One region of the Virgibacillus kimchii genome, then DNA from elsewhere that is predicted to be linked to it. Evidence: riboswitches for the same ligand, from Rfam matches in the RefSeq annotation. Region 1 holds a riboswitch; each other region holds the start of a gene.
What was found. Region 1 has a riboswitch for S-adenosylmethionine ahead of metK (methionine adenosyltransferase). Riboswitches for the same ligand answer to the same signal wherever they lie in the genome.

Region 1 (8,262 bases):
CCCATACGATGGCCATGGGAAGACCGGCTAAAGTGGTCCGTGAACTGACGGAAAAGGATTATGCGGAGATGGACCGCGTCATTAAATCCTATGTGGAAAAATGTAATTATTACCGTGATCATACCGATTTGTAGTTTGAGCAAGAAAGGATTTTTTTATGACGATAGGTAAAGTATATATAAATGCCATTCATAGCAGGTTTGCCAGTGTAAAACAACTGGGAGATAAAACTATGGAGCAATTAACAAATGAAGAATTGCACTGGTCTGCCAATGATACTTCGAACAATATAGCAATTATTGTAAAGCATATGAGCGGGAATATGATTTCCAGGTGGACGGACTTTTTAAAGAGTGACGGTGAAAAACATAATCGCCTGCGAGATGAGGAATTTATCGATACATTTTTATCAAAGACAGATATTATGGACGCTTGGAATAAAGGCTGGAACGTTCTGTTTGATGCCATTGATTCGTTAAAGGAAGAAAACCTTTTGGAAACCGTTACAATCCGCGGGGAAAAGCACGCTGTCATTGAAGCAATAGAAAGACAGCTCTCCCATTATTCGTATCATGTCGGCCAGATTGTTTATATTGGTAAAGAGATTAAAAATGAAAACTGGACAAGTCTCAGTATACCTGTTGGAAAGTCGGAGGAATATTCACAGGAAATGCTTAACAAGCATAACGGATAAAATAATGCCTGGTTCCGGAAACTCCGGTTCCAGGCAGTTTTTTTACTTCTCGGTTAGTGCTTTTAATTCTTCCACTTTATCTGTTTTCTCCCATGGAAAACTCAAATCCGTTCTGCCAAAGTGTCCGTATGCAGACGTGTTTCTGAAGATCGGCTTCTGCAGATCCAGCATGCGGATAATTCCGGCCGGGCGCAGGTCAAACAGTTTTCTGACTGCCCGCACCAATTCTTCTTCACTCACCAAACCGGTGCCGAAAGTGTTGATTGCAATTGATACCGGCTCCGCTACTCCAATCGCATATGCAAGCTGCACTTCACAAGTTTTTGCAAGACCTGCAGCAACAATATTTTTAGCTACATAGCGGGCAGCATATGCTGCAGATCGGTCCACTTTGGTGGAATCCTTTCCACTGAATGCCCCACCGCCATGCCTTGCATAGCCACCATAAGTATCCACAATTATTTTTCGGCCTGTCAGCCCCGCGTCTCCCTGTGGTCCACCAATCACAAATCGCCCTGTTGGATTAATAAAATATTTGGTGGATTCATCGAGCAATTGTTCCGGCACCACTGGACGAATGACGTGTTCTTTAATATCTTTTTCTATTTGTTCCGTCGTTATATCCTGATGATGCTGAGTAGAAATGACGATAGTATCCACACGTGCAGGCTGGTCATGTTCATCATACTCCACAGTTACCTGGGTCTTCCCGTCCGGACGTAAATAGCCAAGCGTCTTATCTTTACGTACATCGGAAAGTCGTTTGGACATTTTGTGTGCCAGGGAAATCGGAAGTGGCATCAATTCTTCTGTCTCATCACATGCAAAGCCAAACATCATCCCCTGATCCCCGGCTCCAATGGAATCAATGTCCTCTTCGCTCATTTTTCCTTTCCGGGCCTCCAGGGCTGTATCCACCCCACCGGCAATATCCACGGATTGTTCATCAATTGCGGTTAAAACAGCACAGGTTTCCGCATCAAACCCGAATTTCGCCCGTGTATATCCTATATCCTTAATGGTCTGGCGTACGATTGCAGGAATATCTACGTAAGTACTCGTTGATATTTCACCGGACACCAATACAAGACCAGTTGTTACAGTTGTTTCACAAGCTACCCGTGCGTACGGATCCTTTTTTAAAATTTCATCCAGAATAGCATCCGAGATCTGATCGGCAATTTTATCCGGATGGCCTTCTGTTACTGATTCTGATGTGAATAAACGACGATTAGCAGCCATAAGGCTCTCTCCCTTATCATTTGTTACGGAACTCCATTACTATATGCTTAAGTTGATTTGGGGTGCATATGTAGAAGTAAGTCAGAGGTAGGAAATTACACTATTCAATAATCCGGATCCACTATTTATTCCATACCACCAGTCAACTGCCCAAATCAAGGTTTTACCCTAAACAAAAAAGCCTTTCCTGCATGTATGAGGAAAGGGTGTGGCCTTTCGCTCTTATTGTTCAAGGAAAATTCCTTGCACCAGGTTAGCACCATTTCACAAATGTGACGGTTGCTGGGCTTCATCGGGGCTGTCCCTCCACCAACTCTGAATAAGAGAGTATCCGCTCAAAGACAGATTAACGAAAACACGGGGGATTGTCAATAAAAACACCAATGGAACTGTATTTATGGAAACTTGATTAATCGTTCAATCTTAAAAATTAATGCTATATGACGGCGAATAATGTTATACTGTTATATAGGAAAGGGATCGTTTTTCACAAATTAATTCCTGCAACAAATTTGACACTTATTTTTTATAAATTAATATGATAATTAGTATGGATTATTTATTTAAATGTGTTATACTAATAAACAGATTCATGAAAACCAGCATTGGTATTTACATATTTTATCAAGAAGGCAGGTATCTCAAATGAAAACGATGATAGAAAATTTACATGCTCATAAAAATTTAAAACGTAATTTGTCTGTCCCTGGTTTAGTAGAAGAAATCTTAGAACGGGATGAAGGGTTACTGACAGCAACCGGAGCGGTTCGTTCAACAACCGGAAAATATACCGGCCGTTCCCCCAAGGATAAATTTATTGTACGGGATAACGAAACGGATAAAAAGATCGATTGGGGACCTGTCAACCAACCTATCGATGAGGCTTCTTTTGATAAGCTGTATCATAAAGTAATCGACTACTTGAGCGAAAAAGACACCCTTTACGAGTTCAATGGCTTTGCAGGTGCGGATGCGAAATACCGGCTCCCGATCCAGGTAATTAATGAATTTGCCTGGCATAATTTATTTGCCCGCCAGCTGTTTATTGTACCTACAGAAGAAGAACTGAAAAACCATCAATCTGAATTTACGGTTATTTCTGCACCGGATTTCCAGGCAGACCCGGAAGTGGATGGAACCAACTCGGAGACATTTATTATTATTTCCTTTAAAAAACGTGTCGTACTAATCGGCGGGACAGAATACGCCGGGGAGATTAAAAAATCCATCTTCTCCGTCATGAACTACCTCCTGCCACAGAACGACGTTATGTCCATGCACTGCTCTGCCAATGTGGGGCATGAAGGAGATGTTGCCTTATTCTTCGGCTTATCCGGCACAGGAAAAACTACCCTGTCCGCTGATCCATACCGCCGGCTTATCGGAGATGACGAACATGGATGGAGTCCGAACGGCGTCTTCAACATTGAAGGCGGATGTTATGCAAAATGTATTAACCTGTCTCAGGAAAAGGAACCACAGATTTTCGATGCAATCCGTTTTGGGTCTGTGCTCGAGAATGTCGTCCTGGATGATGACAGCAGACTGCCGGATTATGACGATACATCCTTAACGGAAAATACCAGGGCTGCATATCCATTGGAAAACATGGATAACATTGTCAGTCCAAGTATTGCTGGGCACCCAAATACAATTATCTTTTTAACAGCGGATGCTTCAGGCACATTGCCGCCGATCAGTAAGTTGACGAAAGAACAGGCAATGTATCATTTCCTCAGCGGATATACAAGTAAGCTCGCTGGAACAGAACGTGGAGTAACAGAACCGGAAGCAACGTTTTCAGCTTGTTTTGGGGCACCGTTCCTGCCGCTTGCTCCTTCCACTTATGCGAAGATGCTTGGGGAAAAAATTGATTCCTACAACTCTAACGTGTTTTTAGTTAACACTGGCTGGACTGGAGGCTCTTATGGGATTGGCCGCAGAATGAAATTGTCCTATACCCGTGCCATGGTACATTCAGCACTTGAGGGTGAACTGAATACGGCCGAAACAACAACAGATGATGTATTTGGCCTGGAAATTCCAATACATGTCCCCGGCGTTCCGGATGAAGTACTCGTACCAAGAAATGCATGGGATGATGAAGAAGCATACTATGAAGCAGCCACTTCCCTAGCCATGAAATTCCATGAGAACTTTAAAAAGTTTGACCAGGCTAGCCAGGAAATCAGAGAAGCTGGACCTATCTATAAAGGATAAAGGGAAAGAGATATTTTACACACCCCTTTTAACTTACGGAACCAGAGGCTGGGACATAACTAATTTTATTGGAAAAAACCAAACAAACGACTTGCCCAGCTCCGGGAATATACGGAGACTCCTTGAAAATGCTATGCATTTTCTCACGAAGATGTAATGCTGCCGAAGCTTTACTTGTCCAGCAGGATAAAAGGCATCGATGAGACCCCGCAGGGCAACATTAATGAAGGCCGACTAAAAACACCCTTTGCGGGCAACGTCGGCATACCCCTTGTCGGGGCAAGGAGGCTCATCAGCCGCCTGCGGCAAAGAAGACACTAAGAAAACGACCAACGGGAGTTTGATTAGATGTCGCACTTGTGCCCGTGGTGAAAGCGAAGTGTATTCCCGGAGCGGCCGGTGATACTCTATCACCATGATTTGTTCGGAATTTCTTCTAGACGTTATAGTTATGTCCCAGCCTCATTCCTACGATTAGTCAAGTCTTTTTATCATATATTTAAATGCTGTTTGATACGAAATATTTAAACATAGTAAATAAACCTCAAGCATTCAACTTTTTTGAGGGAATATATATGTTATAATCTAAGTGAATTATTGGTCCTTAGAGACCGTGTGCAAGTAATCGTACTTTGTATTGTTCCTGACCATGGAATAAATACACTTTAGTAGTTTGTTCATGCAAGCTATTACTGCAACCTTGTCCTTTTTAGGATGAGGTTGTTTTTTAAATTTATAATAGTAATCAACAATGTAATTTGGTGCAGCTTTTTGTTGGCGAATCATGTTTCGAACAATGAAATATAAGACTTTCCTTCCTTTCGGATTCCCACGCTTGTTAATATGATCTTGGCCCGCATACTTTCCTGATTGATATCTTCGAATATCAATCCCGATAAAGGCGTTGACTTTCTTATGATTTAAGAATCTTGAAATGTCTCCAACTTCGCCAATGAAAAGTGCTGCACTAATTTCACCTATACCTGGAAAACTTATGAGTAGTTCAAACTCTGGAAGTTGTTTGGCTTTCTCCATCATTTGTTTTGAGATATTCTCTTTTTCCTCCAATAGTTGAAGAAGTTGACTTGCGTAATATTGAACTTTTTGGGTTTGTATGCTGTTTGAAGATACAGCTGGATAAGACTCTTTTGCGTATTCTATAATTTCAACTGCTTTTTGTTTTGCGCGATTCTCGGATATCTTTTTGGTGGTACTTTTTATCAAAAGGTTTTCGTTTTACTCGTTTCTAACACGAATTCGGGATGCGGAAATAAAGCAATGAGCGTCAAGGCGTATGGTGTAACTCTCCTTGAAAAGAATCGCTCAAGCTCTGGGAAGCTTAATTGTAATGCATTATGCAGGTACATCCGTGTGCGCTTTATATTCTCTTCTATTTCTTGGTAAAAGCGAGATAAATCACGTATTTCATGATAGATATCCGGTTGGTGTATTTTTACTGGTCGATCATTCTGTTGATGAACTTGTGCCAATTTATGGGCATCATTCTTGTCTGTCTTCCAACTTCGTAACGTACCTTGTTCTAATTGTTTTTTTGCCGCAAGTGGGTTTAATAAGCAATAACGCAACTGATTTTTTTGGCAAAATGTTTCTACAGGCTTGGAGTAAATGCCAGCAGATTTAAAAACAAGTATTAAATCTTCAGGCAGATTACGGATCTCGTTTATTAGCTCCTCAAAACCAGCTTGATTATGTATTATTTCTCCTTCAGAAAGACAATTTTGATCGTTGTAAACAACTTTATAGCTTTTCCCCATCGAAACATCTAAAGCCATTACTGTTCCCATTTTACTACCTCTTTCTTCTGTTTGTATGAAAGTTCTTCACCTATTCATTTCGATTCCAATTTCCTTTACACGAGCTCATCGGCCCCAACATACTTAAACCTGATTCAAAAATGAAAGTGAAGAAGCCCGGTTTTATATTCGGATTCATGATCCTCGAGGCTTCATCCGGGCTTTCTTTCACTTCTCACTATATCTTAAAAAAGAAAATAGTGGGTAAAGTCACCCGTCGATGATCTTACCCACTAATCTTAGTATGTTTTAATTTATAAATTCTATTGAAACAGGGATTCAGTGTGATTTTAACTTTTGTACACACACAAGCTTGTTAAATTATTTACTCCAGCGGAGATTTTTATAAATTTTTCATAGAGTAAAGTTCTTCATGAGAGAGGAGATTCTTACTTCAACTATATTCTTGCGTATTGTCCTTCATGGGGTAGGCGGCATGCCCCAGATGCCATGGATGATGGACTTTTTGTGTGACTATTCAACTGCATTTTGTCCTTCATTCACGGGATGAAGATCTTTTCAAGGCTCATTCAACTGGATTTTGTCCTTCATACACACGATGAAGATCTTTTCTGGGCTCATCCAACTGCATTTTGTCCTTCATACACACGATGAAGATCTTTTCTGGGCTCATCCAACTGCATTTTGTCCTTCATGCTCACGATGAAGATCTTTTCAAGGCTCATCCAACTCGGTTTTGTCCTTCATACACACGATGAAGATCTTTTCAGGACTCATCCAACTGGAATTTGTTCTTCATGCTCACGATGAAGATCTTTTCTGGGCTCATCCAACTGCATTTTGTCCTTCATTCACACGATGAAGATCTTTTCTGGGCTCATCCAACTGCATTTTGTCCTTCATTCACACGATGAAGATCTTTTCAAGGCTCATTCAACTGGATTTTGTCCTTCATACACACGATGAAGGACTAGCCGCGTTCATTCGGATCAGTTTTGTTCTTCACCCAAACGATGATGGACTTATTTAGCCACACCACACTCTGAAACCCCATTAAGGTAATGAAACTATTTGGTCCTTCATCAACGTTCTTCATGATTTGCCAACATCAAGCCACCCCTTATATTTCACCTTTCAAAGTAATGAACAGCACCCAAAAATCACGCCGGATTTCCAGCACATTCGTTCAAACCCTCCCCCTGTCCCTAGGCATTCACACATTTATATCACGTGCATAAACTGGGATGTAATCAATAACACCTAATACAGAAAGGAACGAAAGTATGAGAAACTATATTGTTATCTTCTTTCTCGGTATTGTCCTATTTCTTTCTGCTTGTCAGTCCGGGAGTGAAACAACATCGATTGATCTGGCGGAAGTAACGCGATCTGTATTTTATGCACCGCAATATGTCGCCTTGGAAGAAGGTTTCTTTGAAGAGGAAGGGTTGGATGTGGAATTGCAGACAACTTGGGGCGGTGACACCACCATGACAACGCTGTTATCCGATGGCGTGGATATTGCCCTGGTCGGCTCGGAAACGTCGATCTATGTGTATGCGCAGGACTCCAGAGACTACGCCATTAATTTTGCCCAGCTCACCCAAACGGATGGCACATTCCTTGTTGCCAAGGAACCTAAGCCGGACTTCACATGGGATGATCTTAAAGACAGTAAATTCCTTGGCCAGCGGGTAGGCGGCATGCCGCAGATGGTTGGTGAATATGTGCTGAAAAATCATGACATTGATCCACATCAGGATTTGGATCTGCAGCAGAACATTGATTTTGCCAATATCCCGGGCGCTTTTCAAACCGGGGATGCAGAATACGTACAGCTCTTTGAGCCAACTGCCAGCACCTTTGAAAAAGATGGAGATGGCCATATAATCGCTTCCTTCGGTGAGGAGTCAGGGAAAGTCCCTTATACCGTCTTTATGGCAAAACAGAGCATGATAGATGAAGATCAGGAAACGATTGAAAAATTTACTCGCGCTATTTTTAAAGCACAACAATGGGTACAGGAAAACAGTGCAGAAACCATTGCCGAATCCATCCACCCCTACTTTGAAGATACGGAAGTGGAAATGCTTGCTGCATCCATTGACAGGTACAAAGAACAGGACTCTTTTTCCCCAACCCCATTAATGGAAGAAGAGGCATGGGAAAACTTAAAAGATATTATGGATGAAGCTGGGGAACTGCCGGAAGATGTGCCGTATGAAGAGCTCGTTAATAAAGAAATAGCCGAGGATGTTATCAACAACTAAGGAGGGGATTTCGTGTCATTTTTACAATTAGCACATGTATCCCATCATTATTTTTCCAAAA
Region 2 (8,262 bases), 1.2 Mb from region 1:
GCTTCCTTTGAAAATGAATTTATGACAGTGGATGCACTGGAATACAATGTGGATGGGGAAAGCGGCTCGGCAGGATTCTTATCTGCAAGTGACACGAACCCACCGACAGATGGAAGTTCATTTGATGTAATTGAAGCAGGCCTTGGGACACCGGAAGATTATGAAGGACAGGACGCGGAAGGAAAGTATGCCCTTGTCCAGCGTGGAGAAATTGATTTCATCGCCAAAGCAATGAATGCACAAAATGCAGGTGCTGCCGGAGTCATCGTATACAACAATGAGGACGGCATGGTTAATATGGCATCTGATCCGGAAATTGTTATTCCGCAGCTGTTCATGTCCAAAAATGACGGAGACTACTTAGCGGAAGCCGTGCAGAATGGTGAGAATGTAACGCTGACATTCCACGGGGAAACAACTACCGTAGATAATGCCGAAGCCGGGCAAATGAGTGCCTTTACTTCATGGGGATTAACGCCTGACTTGGATTTCAAACCAGAAATCACAGCACCGGGTGGGCAAATTTATTCCACGTTAAACAATAATGAGTATGGTGTGAAAAGCGGTACATCTATGGCTGCACCGCATGTAGCAGGTGGAGCTTCACTCGTTCTGGAACGTATAGATCAAGAATTTGGCTATGAAGATGCCGATCGTATAAATCTTACAAATAACATCATGATGAATACGACCAAGGTAGTAGATTTTGAAGGAGAGGCAGTTTCACCTCGCCGCCAGGGAGCCGGTTTAATGCAGTTGCATGCAGCATTATCCACCCCTGTTGTTGTTACAGAATCAAACACAAATGAAGCAAAAGTTGCGTTGAAAGAAGTAACAGAAAACCAGATTTCTTTTGAGTTAACAGCAGAAAACTATACAGATGATGCAGTAAGTTATGATGTAGATGCAAGTCTGTTAACGGACTCACCAGTAAATGCAGATCCATTTCTCGTAGTAGCACCAAATCTATTCCCGGCATTGGATCTTGAAGGGATGGGTGCTGAAGTGCTCGTAAATGGTTCAGCTGAAACTTCTGTCGAGGTACCTGCAGGCGGCACGGCTGACATTGAGGTATCTATTGATGTAAGCGCCGTTGATGCAGCGCTCGTAGACATGTACTTTGAAAATGGCTACTGGCTGGATGGTAATGTAACTTTAACTGATCCATCTGACATGAATCCTGACCTGTCTGTGCCATTTACCGGGTTTAAGGGAAATTGGGACCAGGCACCAATCTTTGATACAGCAGATGACATGTCTTATTATGAAATGACCGGTATCGCAACACCGCTTGACGAAGATGGAAACTATGGTTTCTTTGATGAAGATGCCATATTCTCTCCATATACTGAAGAAATGAACGAAGTATTACTGGTCGTATCCTTCTTGCGTAATGCTAAAGAAGCGAATTTTAATGTACTGGATGAAGATGGAAACGTAGTCGAAACCCTTACAGAAGAAAGCTTTGTACGAAAAAATTACTATGACAGCGGATCGGCCTTACATTATTCTCTAGATCCAGCCCGTACATGGGATGGAACGATTAATGGCCAAACTGCCCCGGATGGGCAATATTACCTGCAGGCTGAAGCGGTTATTGATTTTGAAGGAGCTTCATGGGATTCTATTGAACTGCCAATCTATCTTGACACCACCCCGCCTGAAATCAATTCTGACATTCGACGCGGCCAAAGAGAAGTCGATCTGGCTGTAGCTGATGAATCAGGAATTGCAAGCTGGGAAGTATATATTGACAATGAAGACCCGATTGTTTTAACTGATGAAACTGAACTGGAACTTACCGGCATCCACCCAAGCCAGGTAGTGAGAGTGGTGGCAACGGATATCGCCGGCAATGTGTCTGAAGAGGTTGTACTTGGACCTCAGGGCAACGGACCACCGGATCATGCTGGACCACCGGCTCACGCAGGCCCTCCTGGACATGCCGGACCTCCTGGCAACAATGGACCAGGTAATGGCGGACCACCTTGGAGCAACTAAAACGATAAAACATGAAATTAAATGATGTACAGAAGGACGAGAAGAAAGTCTCGTCCTTCTAATTTTTTTGTTATGAAATCATACACTTTTCCTTCGCTTTTGAACCGCCCAATACGTAATGAAACCAATGATACCAAGCAGCAAGATGATCGGAATATTTCCGACAAAGAAAACAAACACTCCTGAGAAAGCGGAGATCAGCAAATTAATGCTCTTCATAAACTGTTCCTGCGTCTTTTCCCAAGTGTTTAAATCGTTTTCCCCTACACCGGATATCGTGATATCGCGTTCCTCCATATGTATGGTCACGGTTGCCAGATCAGTTTTATCCTGCAAATAATTCATCCTGCCGGTGATCTCTTCTATTTCTTCCTGGACCTTCGCCAGATCATCAGAAATAGCCAGAAGATCTTCTGTTTCTTCCGCCTGTTCCATAAAGGAAAGCAGCCGCTCCTCTACCACTTCTTTGGAGGCCAATCGCGACTCCAGATCAACATACTCTTCTGTTACATCCTGCCCGGAAACGGAGCTTTCCAGCACCGTGTCGCTTCCTTCCTCCACTATTTCAATAAAGGCATCAAAATGCTCCTGGGGAATACGGGCAGTGATATACCCGCTTGTTGAACTGTTCTCTGTTCCTTCATACATGCTGGATTCCACAACATAGCCACCATAATCATAAATACTTGACTGCAGGTTCCTGAGAGATGACTGGTAATCCCGTATTTCCACCCGCATATCAGCGGTATAAATTATCTTTCTGTCTGCTTGACCTGATTCTGTATTGTCAGGCATATCGGCACGTTCATTGGCATCCGCCGCCTCTTGATCCTGCTCAGCTATTTCCGCTTCCTCCGTACTTTCCGTAAACCCTCCGTCTTGAACACTCCTTTCATAACCCTCTGTGGAAATATCAGCAGCATCATCTGTCCCCTGCTCCTGATCTTCATCGTTGCAGGCTGCCAACAGCAAACTGATACCAAAAACAAGCACCAGAATCATTATGAATTTTTTCAAATTGACCACCCCATTCTTCTCTTTGTAATACAGTCGAAATTTACTGAAAAAAGTTACGCATAAACTAAATAAAACCCTGTATTTCTTCTCTCTCTATTACGGCGAAACTATATCCCGTATGGTAGAATAAGAACTAACTGAAAAATCAGCCAGCAACAGGTGAACCGGGAGGAGTTTTCATGAGAACAGAAAAAGAAATGATGGACCTGATCATCGATACCGCAAAAGCTGATCACCGGATCAGGGCAGCATACATGAACGGATCAAGAACAAACCCGCACGTCCCAAAAGATATTTTTCAGGACTATGATATAGTGTATGTCGTAACGGAAACCGCATCCTTTATCAGAGATGAGAATTGGGTGAACACATTCGGAGATTTGCTAATGATGCAGGAGCCGGATAGAAATGATAAAGCCACTGGTAAACCAGTGAACATCGATCGTTCTTACGGTTACTTAATGCTATTCACTGATGGAAACCGAATTGATCTTCACATAGAAACAAAAGAAGTCACGAGGGAAAACTATGTAAATGATAAACTGACCATCCCCCTGCTTGATAAGGATCATATCCTACCGCAAATTCCCGCTCCCACGGATATCGATTATCACATTAAAAAGCCTGTATACGCAGCATTTCATAGCTGCTGCAACGATTTCTGGTGGTGCCTGCAAAACGTGGCCAAAGGATTGTGGCGGGATGAATTGCCATATGCAAAGCAAATGTTTGAATATGAAATCAGGTCAAGACTTGATGAAATGGTATCCTGGTGGATTGGAAATGAGCATGATTTTGATGTTTCATCAGGGAAAATGGGCAAGTATTTTAAACGGTATCTGCCCGAATCACATTGGAAAATGTATGTAAAAACCTACGCCAGCCACAATTACGAGTACTTTTGGAAATCTATTTTTATTACATGTGAGTTATTTAGAACCCTGGCAAAGGATCTCGCTGTTCAGTGGGGCTTTACCTATCCTGAAGAAGATGACAGTAACATGACGAAGTACCTTCAACAAGTCAGGCAATTACCACCTGATGCGGTGACAATCTTTTAACCAGACATTCCATCTATTTGTGCTTCCCGCATTATATAATATAAAAGACCGCTTATGAATCAGATTCATAGGCGGCCTTTTCATTTGGATCTGTTGCGGGTCAGTCCCATTCATAAGGCGTTTCCTGGTATACATAGTAATTCAGCCAATTGGAAAACAACAGATGTGTATGGGATCGCCACGTATTCAGCGGGCGTTTTTTTACATCATCATTGGGAAAATAGTGCTGTGGTACGGCAATGTCCACTCCTTTGGCTGTATCCCGCTGATATTCTTCTGCAAGCGTCTCAGCATCATATTCCAAATGGCCAGTCAACATAATATGTTTTTCATCCTTGGACATAATCATAAATACCCCTGCTTCCTCGGATGCCGACAGCACCGTAAGCTCAGGGTGGTTTTCCACTTCCTCCATCGACACCGAAGTATAGCGGGAATGCGGGGCCCGGTACGCTTCATCAAAGCCCCGGACGAGTTTTACCGTCGGATCGGTAACCTGATGATCAAAAACGCCAAAACATTTTTCCGGGAGGGCATACTTATCAATTCCATAATGATAATATAAAGCAGCCTGTGCTCCCCAGCAAATATGCATCACGGAAGTTACATTTTCTTTCGTCCATTCCATAATTTCCGTAAGCTCTTCCCAATAGTCCACTTCTTCAAATGTTAAATGCTCTATCGGTGCTCCGGTGATAATCATTCCGTCAAATCGCCGGTCTTTTATTTGGTCAAACGTCGAATAAAAAGTATCCAGATGTGACTTACTGGCGTTTTTTGATTCATGTGTAGCCATCCGAAGAAACGTCACATTTACCTGCAATGGCGTATTCCCCAGTACGCGCAGCAGCTGAAGTTCTGTTCTTTCTTTTTCCGGCATCAAATTCAGCAGGAGAATATTCAGTGCACGAATATCCTGGGTTCGTGCGCGTTCCTCATCCATGACAAATATTTTTTCCTGTTTCAGTTTTTCTGTTGCCGGCAATGCTTTCGGTATATTAATTGGCAATGTTGCTCTCTCCTTTATCATTGGTCATAAAAACAAAAAACCCCTTTTTGCTTTGATTGCCAAAAGGGAAGCCCGTTTTATCATTCAAAGCAAATGCTTTGTTGGTATTAGCACCTTACTGGACGTAGGTTGCTGTGACATCATTGAGCCAAGTCTCTCAGTCACTCTTAATAACTATTCAATTAGTAACAGTATATATGAAATCTCGCGAAATGGGAAGGGTAAATAAATTGTAATTATTTCTGAATAAAGATATAATTAAATCATCTTCATCATCTCTCTTCTTAAAATTACTTCCAGAAAAACTTCGATTTTTTTCTTTTCTTTTAAAAAACTCGCATTCGTTCGCCTTTTAGTGAATGTGTCAGCGTATCCATGAAAGTTTCAGCTAGCTCGAATCCACTTCTTAGATAAATACTTTCTTCACTTGCAACAATGCATCAGGATTATCGTGTTAAAATTAAATAATCAAGGAGTGATATTATGGCATCCATCATACAAGCAATCGCCTGTCCCCATTGCAACTGCTCTGCGACGGAGGATTTTTACTATAAAATGGGCGAGAAATTCATATGGTGTTTTCGATGTGGCTATTACTATGAAAAGATCCAGGATTATTACGACTCTGATAAAAATAAAATATATTATAAGGAAAATGAATACCAAGGGTATGGCATTTTTCGATTAGAAAAAGAAGATGAAGAATCACAGCAAATTATATTTCATGAGCCATTGAATGAAAAGGAAATCCATAGCTTTACACTGCAGATGCAGGAAGAAGGCGTGCTTCTGGAAAACAGCTATTTTGTTTTATTCGAAAACGGCGAATTTCAGTTTCTCGCCGGCAATCCGCCGGAAGATTTTTATTTGTCATTTGAAGATTATAAACAAAAACAGGAAGAAAACGGTAAAAATATTGTAACCATACTTCCTCTCTAAACGAGGAGAGAGATGATGAAGAAAGCAACTTGAATTTATCTTTTCAATCTGCGGTCAATCAATTATAATAATAGAAAAGGCGGTGAGCTCATGGAGGAACCAACGATGTTAAAACAAATTCTTGGTGCGTTAAAAGATCATTCAGAAAAGATGGATAAACAGTTCGAGCATTTGAATAACAGAATTGATGGTCTGGAATTAAGGATAGATAACCTGGAGTCAAGAATGGACAAACTGGAATCCAGAATGGATAATATGGAATTAAGAATGGAAACAGGCTTTGACCAACTTGGAAAAAAATTTGACGGCATGCGCGTGGAATTAACAGAAACCCGGGAAACGACAGACTTCGTATTAAGTAAAACCGCCCAACACGAGAAGAAACTCCATCAGTTTGAAAACCAGCACTATTAAGCCCCAGTATAATCAGGAACAGACCAAAACAATGCGGATATTTAGGCCTGTTCTTTTTTTATCATATACAGGAGAAACCTGAAGACATGTTGATGTTGAAGCTTTCTCTATATACCATGAAAAGATCGGAAAGCCACTTCCATAGGAATGGAGTCATAATTGGACATTGAAAAAATATAATAAGAAGCAGACAAGTTTCAGCTGGTGAAAAGACAGGGAATGAATAAAAATATACATGATGAAAAGGAGGAAAATCGTTATGCCAAGCGGAACATATCATGAAGAACTCCAATTACCTATTATGAGAGTATGGGATTTCGTTAGCGATATGAATAATTGGGCTCCTTTGGTTCCCGGTTATATTGACCATGAAATTATCAATGATAGAGAGTCCTATTGGGAATTTATGGGGGATATCGGAATTTTAAAACGGAAAATTAAGTTGCAGGTTACCATTACCAAATGGGAAAAACCCTCCAAAGTCACCTTTAATTTAGAAGGCAAAAATGAAAAATTTACAGGAAGCGGCTATTTTGAGGGGATTGCTTTGGACGAAGATAAAACACAAATGACCGGAAACCTGGATATTACAGCAACCGGCATGAAATCTCCAGTTATTAACCCTGTTCTGACGACATTTGTTCCAAAAACAGCTGAAGATCTAACCCAGGCGGTTGCCGAAAAAATCAGGGAAACAGAAAAAGAAAACATGGGATAACATACGCTATCCCATGTTTTTTTTACGCTCCCTGTCTAAACCCAAATAACCTCTTTTGAAACCCATGTTTTTTCCTTTTTTTGATTTCATATAAAGCTTATGCTCTTCCGCTCTTCTTCTCATGTTTCTCATATTGTCTTCAGCTATACTTCTGTAAATATCTTGATTCATCATATATCTAACCTTCCTTGTTTTAGTTTCTATGTATAGTTTACCCTGATTACTGTTTTTTCACTTCGGCACGAAGGTTGATTTTTCATACAAAAAATCCCCTGCTTTATCAGTAGGGGATTTTCCGTCTGAAGGCGGAGAAGGCGAAACAAGGATTTCATTCTTTCTGAAACAAAAAAGGGTAAAGAGATAATCCCCTTTGCCCTGTTTTTGTCAATTACCTTTCTTTATGGAGTGATTAATTTCTGTAATTCCAATGGCTCTATGTATTTCCCGTCCTTATAAGCCCTCATGTTGCCGCCGGAAATCTCGTCAATTAGCAATATTTGATCATTTGCATCCCTGCCGAATTCCAATTTTATGTCATACAACTCCACATCGTTTTCAGCAAGCGTTTCTTTCACAACGTCAGAGATTTTGACCGTAAGCTTTTTTAACGTGTCGTATTCCTCTCCTGTTAAAATATCCAGCATTTGCAATGCATCCTTATTGATCGGTGGATCTCCCCGCTCATCATCCTTTAACGTAACCTCTACAAAGGCATCCAGGGTTTGTCCTTCCTTCGCATATTTCCCGTAACGACGCAGAAAACTTCCAACTGCACGGTACCGACAAATAACTTCAAGCCCTTCCCCGAAAACTTCCGCCGGCTTTACCGTCATTGTGCGCTCCTCTATATCTGCATCGATATAATGGGTGGGAATACCATTTTCTTTCAGCTTCTCAAAAAAGAACTTGGTCATTTTCAGTCCGGCTTTGCCTGCCCCATCCAGGGTGAGGCCAACTGTATTTGCACCCGGATCAAATACCCCGTCCTCTCCGGTGACATCATCCTTGAATTTTAATAAATAATTCCCATTGTCCAACTTGTATACATCTTTTGTTTTTCCGGCATATAGTTGTTTCATGGCCGACTTCCTCACTTTTCATCT
Region 3 (8,262 bases), 410 kb from region 1:
TTATTTGTCATATCGGTTTCCCGCCAGCCGAACATGGGTGTATCAATCGTTAAAACAATCGCTTTATATCCGGCTTTTTCCGCCCGTTCCACCATGCTGTAGGATATGTCTTTATGATTGGACCAATAGAGTTGGAACCAGTTCCGGTTTTCCCCGGAAGCAGCAGCGACTTCCTCGATGGAATAGCTGGATACCGTGCTTTGGATAAAAGGTACCTGATGGTTTGCAGCAGCTCTGGCTACCGCAAGATCCCCCTCCGGATGTCCGAGCTTCATCATTCCGACTGGTGCAAGTAAAAATGGATGGGGATAAGTTTCACCAAATAAGTCTACACGCGTATCGAGTTGGGAGACGTCCTGCAAATAGGAAGGCAGGATGGAATATTTTTCAAAAGCAGCTGTGTTTTTGCGCAGGGTTTCCTCCGCTCCTGCACCTGACTGAATATAGCCGAATGCTGCTTCATTTATGCTCTTTTCAGCTGCCTTTTCCAGGTCTTCATAACGAAAGGGAACGGCAGAGGTTGTTGCCATGCTGCCGATCAACGCATCCTTGTTGTTGGTTGTGGACAAATGAATCACTCCTCGTAATGGTTAAACGAATTTCGGTTTTCTTTTTTCCAAAAAGGCCTGGATGCCTTCCTCATAATCCTCCGAGCTGTAAGAGTCAAGAATTACTTTTTCAATTTCTTTTGTTTCCTCATTTTCACCGTCAATAATGGACTGGATGACCTGCTTGATTCCTGCGTTGGCAACAGGAGACTTTTCAAGAATTTGTGCTGCAAATTCCAACCCTTTCTCCTCCAGTTTTTCCGGAGGATGTACTTGATCAATCAAGCCGATTTCATTGCCTTCTTCGACAGAAATCAGTTTGGCTGTATATAAAAGTTCTTTTGTTTTTGCCGGGCCGATCAGATTGTACAACCGCTTGGTGCTGGACAAATTATAAACAATCCCGATGTTTGCGGAAGTAATACCGACTTTGCTGCCGGATGCGGCAAAGCGGAAATCACAGGCATTGGCAAGTTCCAGTCCGCCGCCGATAGCCAGAGAGTGGATAAGGGCAATGGTCGGCCGTGGAAAACGGTATAATTTTTCTATCGCGCCAAGGGCAAAATCGTTGTATGCTTTCGCTTTTTCCGCGTGCCAGCGCACTTCAAGAAATTCCGTAATATCCGCACCGGCAGAGAAGGCGGATTGGTCCACTCCCTTTACAATGAGAAGTTTTACAGTGTCATCTGCTTTCAATTCATCGAGCAGTTTTTCCAGCTGCTGAAACATGGAAAGGGTAAAGGAATTCTTTTTCTCCGGGCGATTGATAATAATGGCAGCGATGGCGCCGTCTTTTTCTACATACAGTTCATGGGACATATGTTCACTCCTCCGTTAATCTTTCTTTAATCTTGCTGCAAGCCTGTTTCCAATGGACTGAACCCCTTGGACTAAAATAATTAAAATAATGACCGTGGCGTACATGACTTCTGCTTCATATCGTAAATGACCATAACGGTAGGCAAGATCCCCGAGACCGCCTGCGCCGACCAGACCGGCCATGGCTGTCGCACCGATCAGGCTGACGGTTGCGATCGTAAGGCCAAGGATAATCGATGGGCGGGCTTCCCTGAGCATTACACTCCAAATAATCTGGCGCTTTTTAATCCCCATCGCTTTATAAGCTTCCACCACACCGCCATCGACTTCGAGCAGTGATGTTTCCATTAATCTCGCTATATATGGGGCCGTATAGAGGACAAGCGGAACAATGGCACCCTGCACGCCAATCGTAGTACCGACAATAAATTTCGTAAAAGGCAAAATGAAAAAGAGTAAAATAATAAATGGAATCGACCGTACAATATTAATAATGAGATTAAGGATCTGGTACACCCATTTATTTTCCAGGGCCTGCCCCGGACGTGTCAGTACGACCAGTATTCCCAGGGGGATACCAATCAACGTTGCCAGCAAAAGAGCGATGCTTACCATTTGAAATGTTTGGATGGTTGCTTCCCATATAATCGGGAACCAATCTTCAATAAATTGATTCATGTCAGTTAGCCTCCACTTCTTCCGTTCGCACGCCTTTTTCCTTTAAAAAGATAATTGCTTCTCTTGTTTTCTCCTGTTCCCCGACAAGGTGAATAACCAGGTTTCCAATGATGCCGTTCTTCAGTTCCATAATATTGGCCGTTAATATATTCGGCTGAACATTAAACCGCTGACTAACCTCTGCCAGGAGCGGTTCTCCCGCATTCTCCCCGACAAAGGTAAGTCGGGAAACTGTCCCCTCCAGCTGTAGCTGCTCAATGAGGGAGGACGATAATTTTCGCTGGGATATCGTATTTAAAAACCGCTTTGTCGTCGGTTCAACAGGATGTGTAAATAAATCAACCGCGGTTCCATCTTCAATAATCCGCCCATCTTCCAGGACGTACACATAATCGCATATCTTTTGAATCACATTCATTTCGTGCGTAATGAGGAGAATCGTAATACCGAGCTCCTGATTTATTTTCAGAAGCAAGTCAAGAATGGAATTGGTCGTTTCCGGATCGAGTGCGCTGGTTGCTTCATCACTTAAAAGAACTTCCGGTTCCTGTGACAAAGCCCTCGCGATGGCGACCCGCTGTTTCTGTCCGCCTGACAATTGGGCGGGATAGGCATCTTTTTTATCGGACAGATCCACAATCTGCAAATATTTATCGACCTTTTCCTGCACTTCCTGTTTACTGTAGCCCAATAGTTTTAGAGGAATAGCCACATTATCAAAAACCGTGGCTGTTTTCAGCAGGTTAAAATGCTGAAAAATCATGCCGACCTTTTGCCGGGTAACCCTAAGCTCCTCATCGGACAGGGCAGTCACTTCTTTTCCGGCGACATGCACTTTCCCGTCTGTTGGCTTCTCCAGTGCATTCACAAGCCGGATCAACGTACTTTTCCCGGCACCACTGTAGCCAATTACACCATGGATCTCTCCCTTGGGAACATGAAGGCTCACCTCATCGACCGCCTTCACGCCACCACTTTTAGAAGAAAAAACTTTAGAAACACCCTCTAACCTTATCATCTCAACATGACATCCTTTCACTGCAACACCGGGACGGTTCTCCAGTTGCAAAATTTACTTCAACGTCTGGCAGTGGCGGGCATGCGGTTGGCAGGACAACGAGCTGTCACTATAGAATAGATGCCCATCCTTTCCACACAATGTGCGGGCTGAATCGCGGGGTGGAGTCGTGAAATGCTGATGTCCGGGAACACCTTCAAGATTCGTAACCCCGCCTCATGCACAGAAGTTAGTGCACATTCCCGCATGCTCGCCACATATTAACATTTACTCATCCCAGCTCGGAATAATAGAACCTTCAAATTCTTCTTCAATAAAATCTCTGACTTCTTCAGATTGGTAGGCATTGATAAAACGTTCCACTGTCGGATCATCTTCGTTCCCCTCGCGAACAACGATGTAATTCACATATGGGGAATTGGTGGATTCCAGTAAAATAGAATCATCCCTCGGGCTCATACCCGCTCCCAGTGCAAAGTTTGTGTTGATGGCCGCCGCGTCCACTTCACTTAATTGATTTGGAATTTGTGCGGCATCCAGTTCGATGAATTCCAGGTTTTTCGGATTTTCCACTACATCGTGAATGGACGCTGTTTCTGCTTTATCTTCATCAAGCTTGATAAATCCTGCTTCCTCCAATATGAAAAGTGCCCGTGATCCATTCGTCGGATCATTCGGCAATCCAAACTGCGCGCCATCCGGCAAGTCTTCAACGCTCTCATACGTATCGGAATAAACCCCCATTGGATTCAAAATAGTTTCCCCGACAGGTACCAGATTAGTGCCATGGTCATCATTAAATGCATCAAGAAACGGTTTGTGCTGATAGCTGTTTACATCCAGATCTCCTTCATCAAGTGAAGTGTTTGGTAAAACATAATCGGAAAATACTTTCAAATCAATTTCCAGTCCGTCTTCCGCGGCTATTTCTGCTGCAACCTCAACGATCTGTTCATGCGGTCCGGCTGTAACCCCGACCACTAGTTTATCTTCATCCACTGCATCGCCCCCATCTGCAGAACCTGTTCCACAAGCACCAAGCAACCCGATAATTAAAATGAGACTAAAAATAAATACTGCTTTCTTCATTTTCCATTCCTCCCAATTTTGTATTTTCTAGTTGATAAATAGAAAAAGCCTCTCTTTTTAAAAGAAAGAGAGGCTTGTAATCCATACAATTTCCTCTCTTATCTTCCAAAACATGACGTTTTGCAGGAATTAGCACCTTTTTATGCCGAACGCATAAAGGTTGCCGAGCTTCATCGGGCCAGTCCCTCAGCTACTCTCGATAAGAGATTTGCTTATTCGTTTATCAAACATAATGTATACAATATATCATAATGGTAATTCCGTCAACCGTTAAATTAAAAAAATCAGGGGAGAATGTGTTGCTAAAGGTGCTCAGCCTGGCAACAACTTTTTGATATTGAAATGATCAGTTAGAGGGGAGGCGCGTTATTCTGTGCCTGAGCGGCAGTATGAGTCTCGTTCATTGTTTGATCGGGTGGTGAAGATTGAAAGTGGATAAAAGTTGAGTAAAGCGATCTTCATAAAGGTGATGAAGAACGAAAATATAAGAAAGTCGAGGGGAAACGATCTTCATCCAGGCGATGAAGGTCAAAAATGTAAGAAAGTCGAGTAAAGTGATCTTCATAAAAGCGATGAAGATCGAAAATGTATAGAAGTCGAGTAAAGCGATCTTCACCTAGGCGATGAAGATCGAAAATGTATAAAAATCGAATAAACCGATGTTCAACCAGACGATGAAGATCAAAAATGTATAGAAGTCGAGGGGAAACGATCTTCAACCAGACGATGAAGATCGAAAATGTATAGAAGTTGAGTAAACCGATCTTCACAAGCGTGATGAAGATCAAAAATGTATAGAAGTTGAGTAAAGCGATCTTCATAAAGGCGATGAAGATCAAAAATGTAAAAAAGTTGAGTAAACCGATCTTCACAAAGGCGATGAAGATCAAAACTATATAAAAATCGAATAAACCGATGTTCACCCAGACGATGAAGATCGAAACTGCAAAAAAATTCGAGGAATCCGATCTTCATATCGTCTGCATCATTGAACGAATGAAAGAACAACCATCTCGTTCACTACCAGATCGACTGTATCAGTAAATAAACGAGAGGAAAACTCCATCCTTCATTGACTTAAAGCATCCCCTGTCCCATCATCTTAAATACACCCTAGATTAACTATCCCCATCAACCGCACCCTCATTTATATTCTTTTACCCCGCACACCAAAGCCATAACCTGCTTTGTCTGCTTCGTTAAAAGTTCCGCGGCGTTTTCCATGCATTCCTCCAGTGTGAGCGGCCTATTCGTAATGGAAAAACAACCGGAAAAACTCTCCAGCAAAGCATCTGCATTCCCACCCAGACTGCCGGAAAGGAGAACAGTCGGCACCCGATGTTTTTTCGCCAATGAAGCAACATATCCCGGGGCTTTTCCATATAGTGTCTGCTCATCACTTTGCCCTTCTCCGGTGAAGACCAGGTCTGCCTTCTCAATGGTTTTCTCCAATTGACTTGCCTCTGCAACCAGTTTGGCGCCTGACATGAGCTCACCACCCAAGGCCAGCAATGCAAATCCAAGTCCGCCGGCCGCGCCCGCGCCTGGTGAATCCATAAATTTCCCCGCAGTTTCCTTCTCTACCAGTTGCCCAAAATGTGCCATGGCTTGATCATACGCTTCCAGCTGCCGGGGAGTTGCTCCTTTTTGCGGTCCGTACACATAGGTGGCTCCGTGCTTTCCGCAAAGTGGATTGTCAACATCAGCCGCCACTTTAATGGAGATATGCTGAATTCGCGGATCCATCCCGGAAAAATCAACTGCCTTCACTCGTTGTAGGTCTTTCCCAAAAAAACCGACATTTTCCCCATTGCTGTCAGTTGCTTTCATTCCCAATGCCTGCAGCATCCCCAGCCCGCCGTCATTCACAGCGCTTCCGCCAAGTCCGATAATGAGTTCCGTGCAGCCTTGGTCCATCGCATCCAGGATAGCTTCTCCGAGTCCAAAAGAGGTGGTGTGATCCGGGTTTCGCTGAGGCGCCGGAACCTGTGTCAGCCCAGCAATGGCTGCACATTCGATAACCGCTGTTTTTCCACCGGTAATGGCATAGGCGGTACTGATTTTAGTCCCCAAAGGTCCGGTTACCTCCAAAGGTATTCGTTTTCCCCCAGATGCCATAAGTAAAGCGTCCACTGTACCTTCACCGCCATCTGCCATTGGTTTCTGCATTACCTCTGCTTCCGGTATTTTTTTATGTATGCCATTTGCCATGCACTGTGCTGCCTCCACAGATGTCAGGCTGCCTTTAAATGAATCAGGTGCGACAACAATTTTCATTGCGTTCTCCTTTCAAAATTTTAAAATGTTATCCATACTATACCGCATAAATGTAATTATTCCTATACTCCTAGATACATAACCGGGACATGCTGAGACATAATAAAATTGAAGAATGACAAGGAGGTTTTTAAAATGGGTGAAATCAGTCAATTTAAGGGCGGGGAAAAAGCACCAAATAACGGAATTTATATTGAAGTAGGCAGGGAAGGCGGTGGAGTGGAAGAGCCGAGGCAAGTGGAAATGTCAAAAGGGGATAAGTTTCCCGAAACCTCAAATAATGACCGTTTTTGGAAGTCCAAACGGAGTCTGTCACGTCCAAGCCCGAACAACAGCAGGCATACATCGAATTAAAAAAGTGGGGGCATGAAAGACAGCATGCCCCCTGGTCCAGCTTATCTTTTTTCAACGACAGCTACCGTACATCTGGAGACACAGATCAGTTTGTTTTCCTCATCTGTAATTTTAATATCCCAAACCATGTTGGTTCTTCCTTTATGCAAAGGAGTGGCAGTGGCGGTCACCACACCATCCCTCTTTCCTCTTACATGATTGGCATTAATTTCTATACCGGCCGGAAAATGTGTTTCCGGATTAATATTTAATGCCGTCCCAATACTGGCAGCTGTTTCGGCAAGGGCAACAGAAGCACCTCCGTGCAAAAGCCCCATTGGCTGAATGGTTTTCGGCCCCACCGGCATTATACAGACAACCCGATCCGGTGTTAATTCTTCATGGGTAATTCCCAGCGCACCTACCAGTGTTTCACTGGAATCGATTCCATTTAACAGACTGGTATACTCCATTATTCTCCCCCTCAAGTATTTTAAAAAGGAGGACCACGATCATCCGCGGTCCACAACCCTAATCAAAAAGATATATTTTTGCTTGTTCTTGTTCCTGATTAATTAAATGAAGTTCCTGCATATGAAAATCCAACGCTGCCAGCTGCAGCACATTTTCAAAATCACTAATATCAGTTTGGGCATCAGGTGAATTGTAGTGAACCTCTGCAATTGCATCATGTACGCTCACATCGATAATTTCGATTCCTTCACTAATCCCGGAGTGGTAAGCGGCACTATCCTGCACGCTTTGCATCTTGTTCACCGTTTCCGCAAAGTCCATTAAATCTCCATCATCATTTGTCATGACTTCCTCAGCTGCAACGCCGCTAATATACCTTCTTGTACCGTCGATGTCACCATATACGTAAAAGCCCCTGCTTTTCGGTGCCTCGACTTCAAGGGTTTCAATTCTGCCTGTTTGTCCAAAGTCAATCCCCGGTTCATCTCCCACATAGAAGTGTAATGTATCAATGCCATACAGCGAACTGATATCATAGAGCATATCCGTAAAATATAACTGCTCTGCGGAAGCCATCGATTTCAGTTGCTCATTTTCCGTAAAATAAAGGGAGGCGGCAGTTCCCTCCGCGGAAATGCGTTCCAGTTCCTCGAGCTTGTCCGTTTCAACACTTTCTTTCAGCGAAGCCATAAATCTGTCTTCCAATGGAAGTTGCTGCTCCGATCGTTGAAATGAGAAAACAATTAACTCTTCATCGGCATCGAAATCCCTGTGCCCATACACTTCATATGAGCCATCGATAATTTCTTCTGTCATGACTGCTTCTTCTTCATTTGCGTCTTCTGAAGCGGATGGTTGTTCCTCTTCACTTTCTGCTTCTTCGGTTTCTGTATTTTCATTCTCTGATGCTTCGTCTTCAGGTTCTTCCTCGACAGCCGTCTCTTCCGTGTCCGTCCCGTTTTCTGTTTCCTCTAACTCCTCATCCGTTTCGGTCTGCCCGCATGCCATAAGTAAAGATAGCATCCC
Region 4 (8,262 bases), 2.0 Mb from region 1:
AAGAAACTTTCACCTCCACCATCTTTCCTGATGTTAATTTTACTATTAATGATATTTTTGGTTTTCTGGATTAAACCCAAGCTTACTTAAATATACGCATTTCTTTCCAAGTAATTCGCAGGCGATTCATCGACTTCCCGAGTTTCGTTCGCCGGTCTGGAAGCAAGTCAATCGAAGCTGATGCAGCAATGGCTTCAACTACTTGGTCAATGGACATATCATCTGTCTGAATATATTCCTTAAAAAGCGGGTCTTCCAGTTCTTTCATGCGATCGTTCATTTGTTGGTATGCGCACGATTTTTTCCCTTCTAATCTTTTTCTCAATCGTTGTTCAATCGTTTGTTTGAAAGCCGATAGTGTAAAATGTTTTACGACTATACCCTGTTCTCGCAGCTTTCCAATGATTTCATTAAAATATCTCACATTTGTAAGTGTCATCGGTACAATAACGAGGCCATTATATTCCTCGGAAATATTTTTCAGCAATTTATAATTAGCTTCTCTCCACAAAGAATAATCCTGAAATCATCTTTTGATATCTCTTTTAGTACATTTTTCATGAGTACATATCCGAACCTTTCCGGATCATAGACGATTGAATTTTTAACTCTTTTATGTAACTCGTAGGCGACAGTTGATTTCCCTGCCCCAAAGGTGCCATTAATCCACAAAATCATATCATCACTCCGTCAAGTGTGCTACATAAAATGATACCACATCCTGAGCGCTCTCTGGACAGCAAAAAACTTTTCCTTTATACTGACAGTAACTCAAAACGGAAGGGTGAACCAAAGAGGACATGAAATACTAATCCTATTTTTCGAAAACATTCAAGTGAAATTCATGCCAAACAGCAGATCACATCTGCTTTATTTGTCATGTTTTCCACTGAATTTTTCAGAATAGGATTGTATCTCTGTGCCTCTGTACAAAGGGCGTAGTCTCTTTATACTGCACGTAATGCCTCCTATTCTGAAACGAACAGGAGGCATTTTTTTGTCTCCGGAACAAAACCGAAACGGAGATGATACTATGATTTTACTTGAAGCCAATCTTATAAAAGTCTATATAAAGGACCGTCTTCTTTTCGATGTAGAACATTTACAAATCCAAAGCAAAGACAGAATTGGATTGGTTGGAAAGAATGGCAGCGGGAAAACAACATTATTGGAAGTTCTGGCCGGCAGTAAACAGGTTGAGGAAGGCAACGTCTCCTACCACGGAACTATCGAGCTCATTCCCCAGCTAAAAAACACCCGGACAACTAAAAGTGGTGGGGAGGTAACCCAGGAATATATCAACCGTTCGATTGCCAAAAAGACAGATATTCTTCTAGCAGACGAACCGACAACAAACCTGGATATGGAACATATCGAAAAAGTTGAAAATCAATTTTCCAAATGGCAAGGTGCCATTGTGATTGTATCCCACGACAGGGAATTTCTCGATTCCCAGTGCAATTTAATCTGGGAGCTGGAAGACGGAAAGCTTACAGTATACAAAGGAAATTATTCAACATATGTTTTACAAAAAAACCTGGAAATAAGAAAACAGGAAAATGCTTATGAACAGTATGTGAAAAAGAAAAAACAACTGGAAAAAGCCCTGATTGAAAAGGAACAAAAAGCACAGCGGGCAACGAAAAAGCCTAAAAACGTAAGTACTTCAGAGGCAAAAATAACCGGAGCCAAGCCGTACTTTGCCAATAAACAAAAGAAACTGCGCAAGTCGGCAAAAGCCATTGAAACCCGGTTGGAAAAGATGGAAGGAGTAGAAAAAGTGAAAGATACACCACCTATTAAGATGAACCTTCCCAATGAAGAAACATTCAAAGGGAAAATCATCCTTCACGTGGAAAATGTAAGCGGAAAGATAAAGGAACGACTTCTCTGGAACGAAACCACCTTTCATGTAAGAGGCGGAGACAAGATTGCTATACTTGGAAAAAATGGAACAGGCAAAACGACACTTCTGAAAAAGATTATCAATGAAGCTGACGGCGTCACCAGCTCCCCTGTCATGAAAATTGGCTATTTCAGCCAAAATCTGGATGTACTTGATGTGAATAAATCCATTCTAAAAAACGTCAGTGAGACGTCCATACAAGATGAAACCTTTATTCGAACCGTGCTTGCCAGACTTCACTTTTACCGTGATGATGTCTATAAAAAAGTGGATGTATTAAGCGGTGGAGAGCGAGTAAAAGTAGCCTTTGCCAAATTGTTTGTAAGTGATATCAATACACTTCTTTTGGATGAACCGACAAATTTTCTTGATATAGAAGCAGTCGAAGCGTTGGAAACACTATTAAAAGATTACGAAGGAACGGCGCTAATCGTCTCTCATGATCGAAAATTTCTTGAAAACATTGCTTTACGTATTCTTACGATCGAAAATAAAGAGATTTCCTTATTCGAAGGCTCCTATCTGGAATACAAGAATTACGTACCTCATAAGGCAGATCCAAACGAAGACGAACTACAAGTAATTGAAACGAAAATTTCCGAAGTATTAAGTAAGCTCAGCATCGATCCTTCTGAACAACTCGATGAAACGTTTCAACATTTGATAGCACGAAAAAAAGAACTGGAAAATCGTAAAAATTAATGGTCGTAACGGAATCAGGCACATATTAAGCCAGCAGTTATGGAAATTGCTGGCTTAATATGCATTAAAATAATACGCTTGTATTCTTCTAAAATTAATTATTCATTTACTGCTTTTGCAACAGGTGGAACCTGCATATTCTTCGGTTTAATATAAATAATCCCTGTAATAAATAAAGAGAGAACAGCTGCAAAACCAAACAGCCCCAGCAAACCAACTTCATGCAGGACTTCAAAGAATACAACTGGCACTGCCACCAGCATCACACTGGCCAGGGCAGATGTCATTCCCTTCATAGATTTCGTATCAAATTGTAACATCCATTTTCCATAAGAAGTCACTAAAGTCACGATAAGAATCGTGGCAATATTGGTGGACATACCAATCCAAACCGGATGTATATCCAGGAAAAAGGAGGTTGGATGCCACCCGCCTAAATGGTACCAGATTAATCCTGACGCAAAACCGGTGAGCAGCGAGCTAACTACCGCACTCCTGGTTACCACCGGCCAAAATATCGCTGCAACAACAGGAGCAAAGGTAGCAGAATTTCTGACTGTCCATGCCAGCACATTCCACCAGGCGGATTGCTCTGTCCGGAGCAATCCAAATACGATCATCAACCCGGTTAAAAGAAGCAGCGACCATTTTGTATACTTGATCAATTGCTGGTTGCTTGCGCTTGGAAATACTGCACTACCAACATCTTTACCAAGACTTGTCGCCCCGGAAAATTGACACGGCCCGCCCCAGCCGAGTGCACAGGCCCAAACACCTAAGAAAAACAGACCAACCAGCGGTGCAGGCAATACTTCCATCAAATACTGCGGCAACGCGATTAATCCTAAATTTCCATCCGGAACAACAATAGCTGCAGCTAAACCGAATAATACACCGCAGATAATAAAAGGTATTCCCATGAAAACAGCACCGATCATTCCTTTTTTACCCTCTTCAGGTGTTTTACAGGATAAGGCCATCTGGAAAGCTGCCTGAGCCAAAATGACATTCACCAAAAATGTTCCAAACCAAGCGACAATCACTTGAAGGCCGGCACCGCCAAGCTGAAACATTTCCGGCCGATCGATCGCTAATTGCTGTAAACCTGCAATGCCGGGGTTGATAAAAAAGGCGATCATACCAACTATAAACATGAGCAAAAACATGATCGTATTCATGGATTGCGTAAAGGCAACCGACCACATCCCCCCTGCCTGCAGATAAATGAACAATAGTATGGCAGTAAAAGCAACTGAATAACTTAGTGAAATATCCGTAAACACATTCAATGCGGAAGCAAATGCAATTGCAGTGGCAACAGACCACATTGGAAATGCAAATGCTGTAATTGCACCGGATATCGCTTTAGCGCGCCTGCCGAATTTATCCCCGATCAGCCCGGAAACTGTTACCATCATTTTATTACGAAAAGGCTTAATCATAAGAAAAGCAATGATCAGTACCTGTACAGTTTCTGCTACACCATACCAGATGGCAGAAACCCCTGTCAGATAAGATAGTTCAACAATCGATATGTAGGTTGACCCGGAAAACAGTCCGGTAATACAAAAGGCCACCGTCCACCATCTGAAATTCCGTCCCCCAATAAAGAAGTTCTCCCCATTAGATGCCTTCCTTTTCGCCACATTACCGGCAATAATCAGTAAGAATGTATAAATAAGCGCAAAAGAAATCATCCAAACGCCATATGAAGTCATTATTTTCCCCCTCCAATAATACCTGCAGTTATTTAAACCTTTTTCCAATCAAGTTTAATCTCAATACCTGTATCCCGGAACAGATTGTAGGCAGGACACCTTTGTTTAACCAGACTCTTTAGTTTTGCAATGGATTCGGTACTTTCTTCTGTTTCAAAGAAAACCACATTCTTCACTTGATGGTAGTGCGGGCTCACGTCTGCAGTGCCTGCTATTCCACGTCGGTCAAGTATTCCCTCCGTTTCAGCAGAAATGTTATCGAAAGAAAAACCGATCTCTTCAGCTATCATTTCAATGACTATTAATATACATCCATTAAATGATCCCAATATATACTCCATTGGAGTTGGAGCTTTGTTTGTCCCGCCTAATTTTTCCGGTTCATCTACCGTAAAACTAAAATCTCTTATATTATTTTCATTGGCAAATTTTCCAATTCTGTTAGAAGACGCTCGAATGGTCCTGTGATTTTGGTTTTGTCTGCTTTCTGTCTGTTTCATCACTTTCCTCCTTTTTTCCTTTCATAGATTTGTTCATTTAGTTAGCACTTGATTTTATCCGCACGCAAAAACCCCCTTTTATCCAAAAGATAAAAGGGGGTTGGAAATTCGGCTTATAGAAAAACGTGCCCTTCTTATCTTTCAGACGATTGTCTGCTGGAATTAGCACCGTTTCACATGGTTTTACCTGTGAATGGTTGCTGCGGGCTCATCGGACCAGATTCCTCCACCGCTCTTGATAAGAATCTATTAAATTTGTTTACCATATTACATGGGAACCTTTTTAATGTCAACTATGTTTATAACGAAAGTATGAATAAAATGATGGCTTTGCCAAATACTCTAAACCTCTAATTCAGTTGAAAATACAATGACAGTGATAGGCTTCTGTATATTAGGAAAAATTTTTAAACATAAAGAATCGAAGTCATTGACAACTTTACTATAGTAGTTTATCATTGTATTTAATTCAAAATACATTAATTAAGATTAAATATATTTGAGGTGAATATAATTGGAAAAAGAAAATTTATCACTAAAAATATTTGTCGTCCTCATGAAATCCACAAAAACTCTTGAGGAAATCATTAAAAAAGATATTAGCAGCCACGGAATGAAAAGCTCGGATTTTATGGTACTGGAAGCATTGTACCATAAAGGCAGCCAGACTGTACGGGAAATATCAAATGCCGTTCTCATTAACACCGGATCCATTACCTATGTCATTGACAAGCTTGAAAAGAAAGGCTATGTCAAACGCAGACACTGTAAGGATGACCGCCGTGTCGTCTACATCGACATTACAGAGGATGGCACAAAGCTGATGGATGAAATTTTCCCCAAGCACCAACAGGTAATTGAGGAGTTGTTTGCAGACGTTTCCGAAGAAGATAAACAAACGGTGATTGATGTGCTCAAAAAAGTTGGAAAAAGAGGAGATAAATCATCATGAAGAAAACAGCAGGGATCCACCATATTACCGCAATTGTCGGTCACCCACAGGAAAACGTGGATTTTTATGCAGGTGTATTGGGCCTGAGAATGGTAAAAAAAACAGTCAACTTTGATGACCCGGGCACCTATCACTTCTATTTTGGGAATGAAGGCGGGAAACCCGGTACCATTATTACCTTTTTCCCTTGGGCAGATGCTCAGAAAGGAAAAATTGGGGATGGCCAGGTCGGCGTTACCTCCTATGCGGTTCCAGCCGGGTCACTCTCCTTCTGGAAAAAGAGACTGGAAAAATTCGATATTGACTATAATGCACAGGAGCGCTTTGGAGAAACTTATGTCACTTTCACTGACCCGCACGGGCTGAAACTGGAGCTCGTGGAACGGGAACAAGGAGAACAAAACACTTGGACAATTGGTGAAGTCACCCCTGATGTAGCAATCAAAGGTTTTGCAGGCGCCATTTTATATTCCTCCCAACCGGCTAAAACAGCAGCGCTGCTGGAAGATGTGATGGGGCTTGAAAAAGTTGGTGAGGAAGATGAATTCGTTCGTTTTCAAGCCTACGGAGATATCGGAAATATCATTGATGTAAAAATAACTGCAAACGGGCGCGGACAAATGGGTGTTGGCATGGTTCACCATATTGCCTGGCGTGCAGAAGATGATGAAGATCAATTGGGTTGGAAAAAACTTGTACAGCAAAATGGCTATATGGTAACACCGGTAAAAGACAGAAATTATTTTAATGCTATTTATTTCAGAGAGCATGGAGAAATTTTATTTGAAATTGCCACAGATCCTCCCGGGTTTGCTCACGATGAATCTTCCGAAACGATGGGGACTCAACTAAAGCTGCCGGAGCAATACGAACAATACCGCGGTCGCCTTGAAAAAACACTGATCCCTGTAGAAGTTAAGAACCTTGATGAATAGGAAGGATTTTATGATCACGATTGACCCCAAAGTAAAAACAGCAAGAGAGAATTATAAACTGTTAACCGGTACCATTATTCCAAGACCGATTGCATTTGTTACAAGCAGTAATCATAATGGTGTCATTAACGGAGCACCATTCAGCTTTTTTAACGTAGTTTCATCCGACCCTCCAATGATTTCACTGGCGATTCAGCAAAGAGACGGATCTCCTAAAGATACGGCGAGGAACATTATGGGGGAGAAAGAATTCGTTGTGCATAGTGTTGATGAAGAACGCGTAGATAAAATAAATATAACAGCTGCCTCCCTGCCCGCAGATCAAAGTGAGATTGATAAAGCAGGACTCACCCTGGTGGACAGTGATGCCGTATCCATACCGGGAATCAAGGAAGCAAAAGTCCGTATGGAATGTACGCTGGAGCACGTTATTCCTTTGGGAAAGGAACAGAAAACTGATTTAATTATAGGAAGAATCCAGAAGTACCATTTAGCTGAAGAAATTTATCTCAAAGACGACAAAATTGACTTCAATGCTTTAAATACTGTAAGCCGATTAGCAGGCCCTAATTATACTAAACTGGGAGGATTATTTTCCATCGAACGTCCAAAATAACGAAAGATCGAAAGGAGAAAAAGGAATGAAACATATTTTTCAAAAAGGAAATGATCAGTCAAAACCAACATTACTTTTATTACACGGAACTGGTGGTACGGAACAAGATCTGCTGCCTCTCGCGGAAAGAATTGACCCTGATGCCAATGTATTAAGTGTCAGAGGGAATGTATCAGAGAACGGAATGCCTCGCTTTTTCCGCAGATTAGCTGAAGGCGTATTTGACGAAGAGGATCTTATTTTTCGAACAGAAGAATTAAATAATTTCCTGGATGATGCCGCTGAAGAACATGGTTTTGACAGAAATAACATTGTCGCCGTCGGTTATTCCAATGGTGCCAACATTGCTGCAAGCCTGATGTTCCATTATAAGGATGCATTACGCGCAGCATCCCTTCATCATCCCATGGTACCGAGACGCGGCATTGAATTACCGGACTTAACCGGAAAAGATGTACTGATTGCCGCCGGAAAAAATGACCCTATTTGCCCTGCACAAGAGTCGGAAGAACTTCATTCATTGCTGGAAGGTGCCGGAGCAAAAACTGAAATTCATTGGGAAAATGGCGGACACCAATTAACATTGGGCGAAGTAGAGGCCGCCGGAACATGGTATAAAAACCTTTAATACGTAAACCGTCCCTAAAATAATAGCGGGACGGTTTTTTATATTAATTCCGTAAAATAATGTACACCATATAGACAACATAGCTCACTACTAAAATAGCCCCTTCTCTTTTGCCAATTCTATAGTTGGTTCGGGAAAAGACAAGTAAGAGAACAGTTAAAAACATCATAATATAGATATCAGTAAAAATGATACGGTTAACGGGAAGCGGTGTAATTACCGACGAGGCCCCCAGTACAAGTAAAATATTGAATATCGTACTCCCTACGATATTCCCAAGCGCAATTTCGCTTTCTTTTTTCAAC

Region 2: it holds a riboswitch for S-adenosylmethionine, as region 1 does, so the genes downstream of both, metA (homoserine O-acetyltransferase MetA) here and metK (methionine adenosyltransferase) in region 1, are expected to answer to the same signal.
Region 3: it holds a riboswitch for S-adenosylmethionine, as region 1 does, so the genes downstream of both, ACZ42C_RS09425 (MetQ/NlpA family ABC transporter substrate-binding protein) here and metK (methionine adenosyltransferase) in region 1, are expected to answer to the same signal.
Region 4: it holds a riboswitch for S-adenosylmethionine, as region 1 does, so the genes downstream of both, ACZ42C_RS16810 (OsmC family protein) here and metK (methionine adenosyltransferase) in region 1, are expected to answer to the same signal.

Annotation. Positions count from the first base shown of each region.
Region 1 is NZ_AP043951.1:1,476,831-1,485,092, forward strand. Features, by position in the region: gene ACZ42C_RS07570 (gamma carbonic anhydrase) at 1-134, shown strand, start outside; gene ACZ42C_RS07575 (DUF1572 family protein) at 158-694, shown strand; gene metK (methionine adenosyltransferase) at 737-1,936, opposite strand; SAM riboswitch class I at 2,156-2,262, opposite strand; gene pckA (phosphoenolpyruvate carboxykinase (ATP)) at 2,582-4,156, shown strand; gene ACZ42C_RS07590 (transposase) at 4,751-5,380, opposite strand; gene ACZ42C_RS07595 (IS110 family transposase) at 5,377-5,961, opposite strand; gene ACZ42C_RS07600 (ABC transporter substrate-binding protein) at 7,215-8,201, shown strand; gene ACZ42C_RS07605 (ABC transporter ATP-binding protein) at 8,214-8,262, shown strand, end outside.
Region 2 is NZ_AP043951.1:2,707,351-2,715,612, forward strand. Features, by position in the region: gene ACZ42C_RS13020 (S8 family serine peptidase) at 1-2,001, shown strand, start outside; gene ACZ42C_RS13025 (DUF4349 domain-containing protein) at 2,080-3,018, opposite strand; gene ACZ42C_RS13030 (aminoglycoside 6-adenylyltransferase) at 3,198-4,079, shown strand; gene metA (homoserine O-acetyltransferase MetA) at 4,180-5,088, opposite strand; SAM riboswitch class I at 5,163-5,265, opposite strand; gene ACZ42C_RS13040 (hypothetical protein) at 5,572-6,027, shown strand; gene ACZ42C_RS13045 (hypothetical protein) at 6,133-6,441, shown strand; gene ACZ42C_RS13050 (CoxG family protein) at 6,701-7,159, shown strand; gene ACZ42C_RS13055 (hypothetical protein) at 7,166-7,333, opposite strand; gene ACZ42C_RS13060 (phosphoribosylaminoimidazolesuccinocarboxamide synthase) at 7,558-8,238, opposite strand.
Region 3 is NZ_AP043951.1:1,884,558-1,892,819, reverse strand. Features, by position in the region: gene ACZ42C_RS09445 (alpha-hydroxy-acid oxidizing protein) at 1-569, opposite strand, end outside; gene ACZ42C_RS09440 (enoyl-CoA hydratase/isomerase family protein) at 591-1,367, opposite strand; gene ACZ42C_RS09435 (methionine ABC transporter permease) at 1,383-2,045, opposite strand; gene ACZ42C_RS09430 (methionine ABC transporter ATP-binding protein) at 2,047-3,063, opposite strand; gene ACZ42C_RS09425 (MetQ/NlpA family ABC transporter substrate-binding protein) at 3,331-4,152, opposite strand; SAM riboswitch class I at 4,248-4,358, opposite strand; gene ACZ42C_RS09420 (glycerate kinase) at 5,296-6,429, opposite strand; gene ACZ42C_RS09415 (YjzC family protein) at 6,565-6,783, shown strand; gene ACZ42C_RS09410 (PaaI family thioesterase) at 6,825-7,235, opposite strand; gene ACZ42C_RS09405 (hypothetical protein) at 7,294-8,262, opposite strand, start outside.
Region 4 is NZ_AP043951.1:3,476,930-3,485,191, reverse strand. Features, by position in the region: gene ACZ42C_RS16830 (Uma2 family endonuclease) at 1-74, shown strand, start outside; gene ACZ42C_RS16825 (tunicamycin resistance protein) at 83-511, opposite strand; gene ACZ42C_RS16820 (Vga family ABC-F type ribosomal protection protein) at 1,034-2,608, shown strand; gene ACZ42C_RS16815 (sodium:solute symporter family protein) at 2,707-4,326, opposite strand; gene ACZ42C_RS16810 (OsmC family protein) at 4,359-4,826, opposite strand; SAM riboswitch class I at 4,958-5,071, opposite strand; gene ACZ42C_RS16805 (MarR family winged helix-turn-helix transcriptional regulator) at 5,341-5,778, shown strand; gene ACZ42C_RS16800 (ring-cleaving dioxygenase) at 5,772-6,713, shown strand; gene ACZ42C_RS16795 (flavin reductase family protein) at 6,724-7,329, shown strand; gene ACZ42C_RS16790 (alpha/beta hydrolase) at 7,355-7,957, shown strand; gene ACZ42C_RS16785 (calcium/sodium antiporter) at 8,001-8,262, opposite strand, start outside.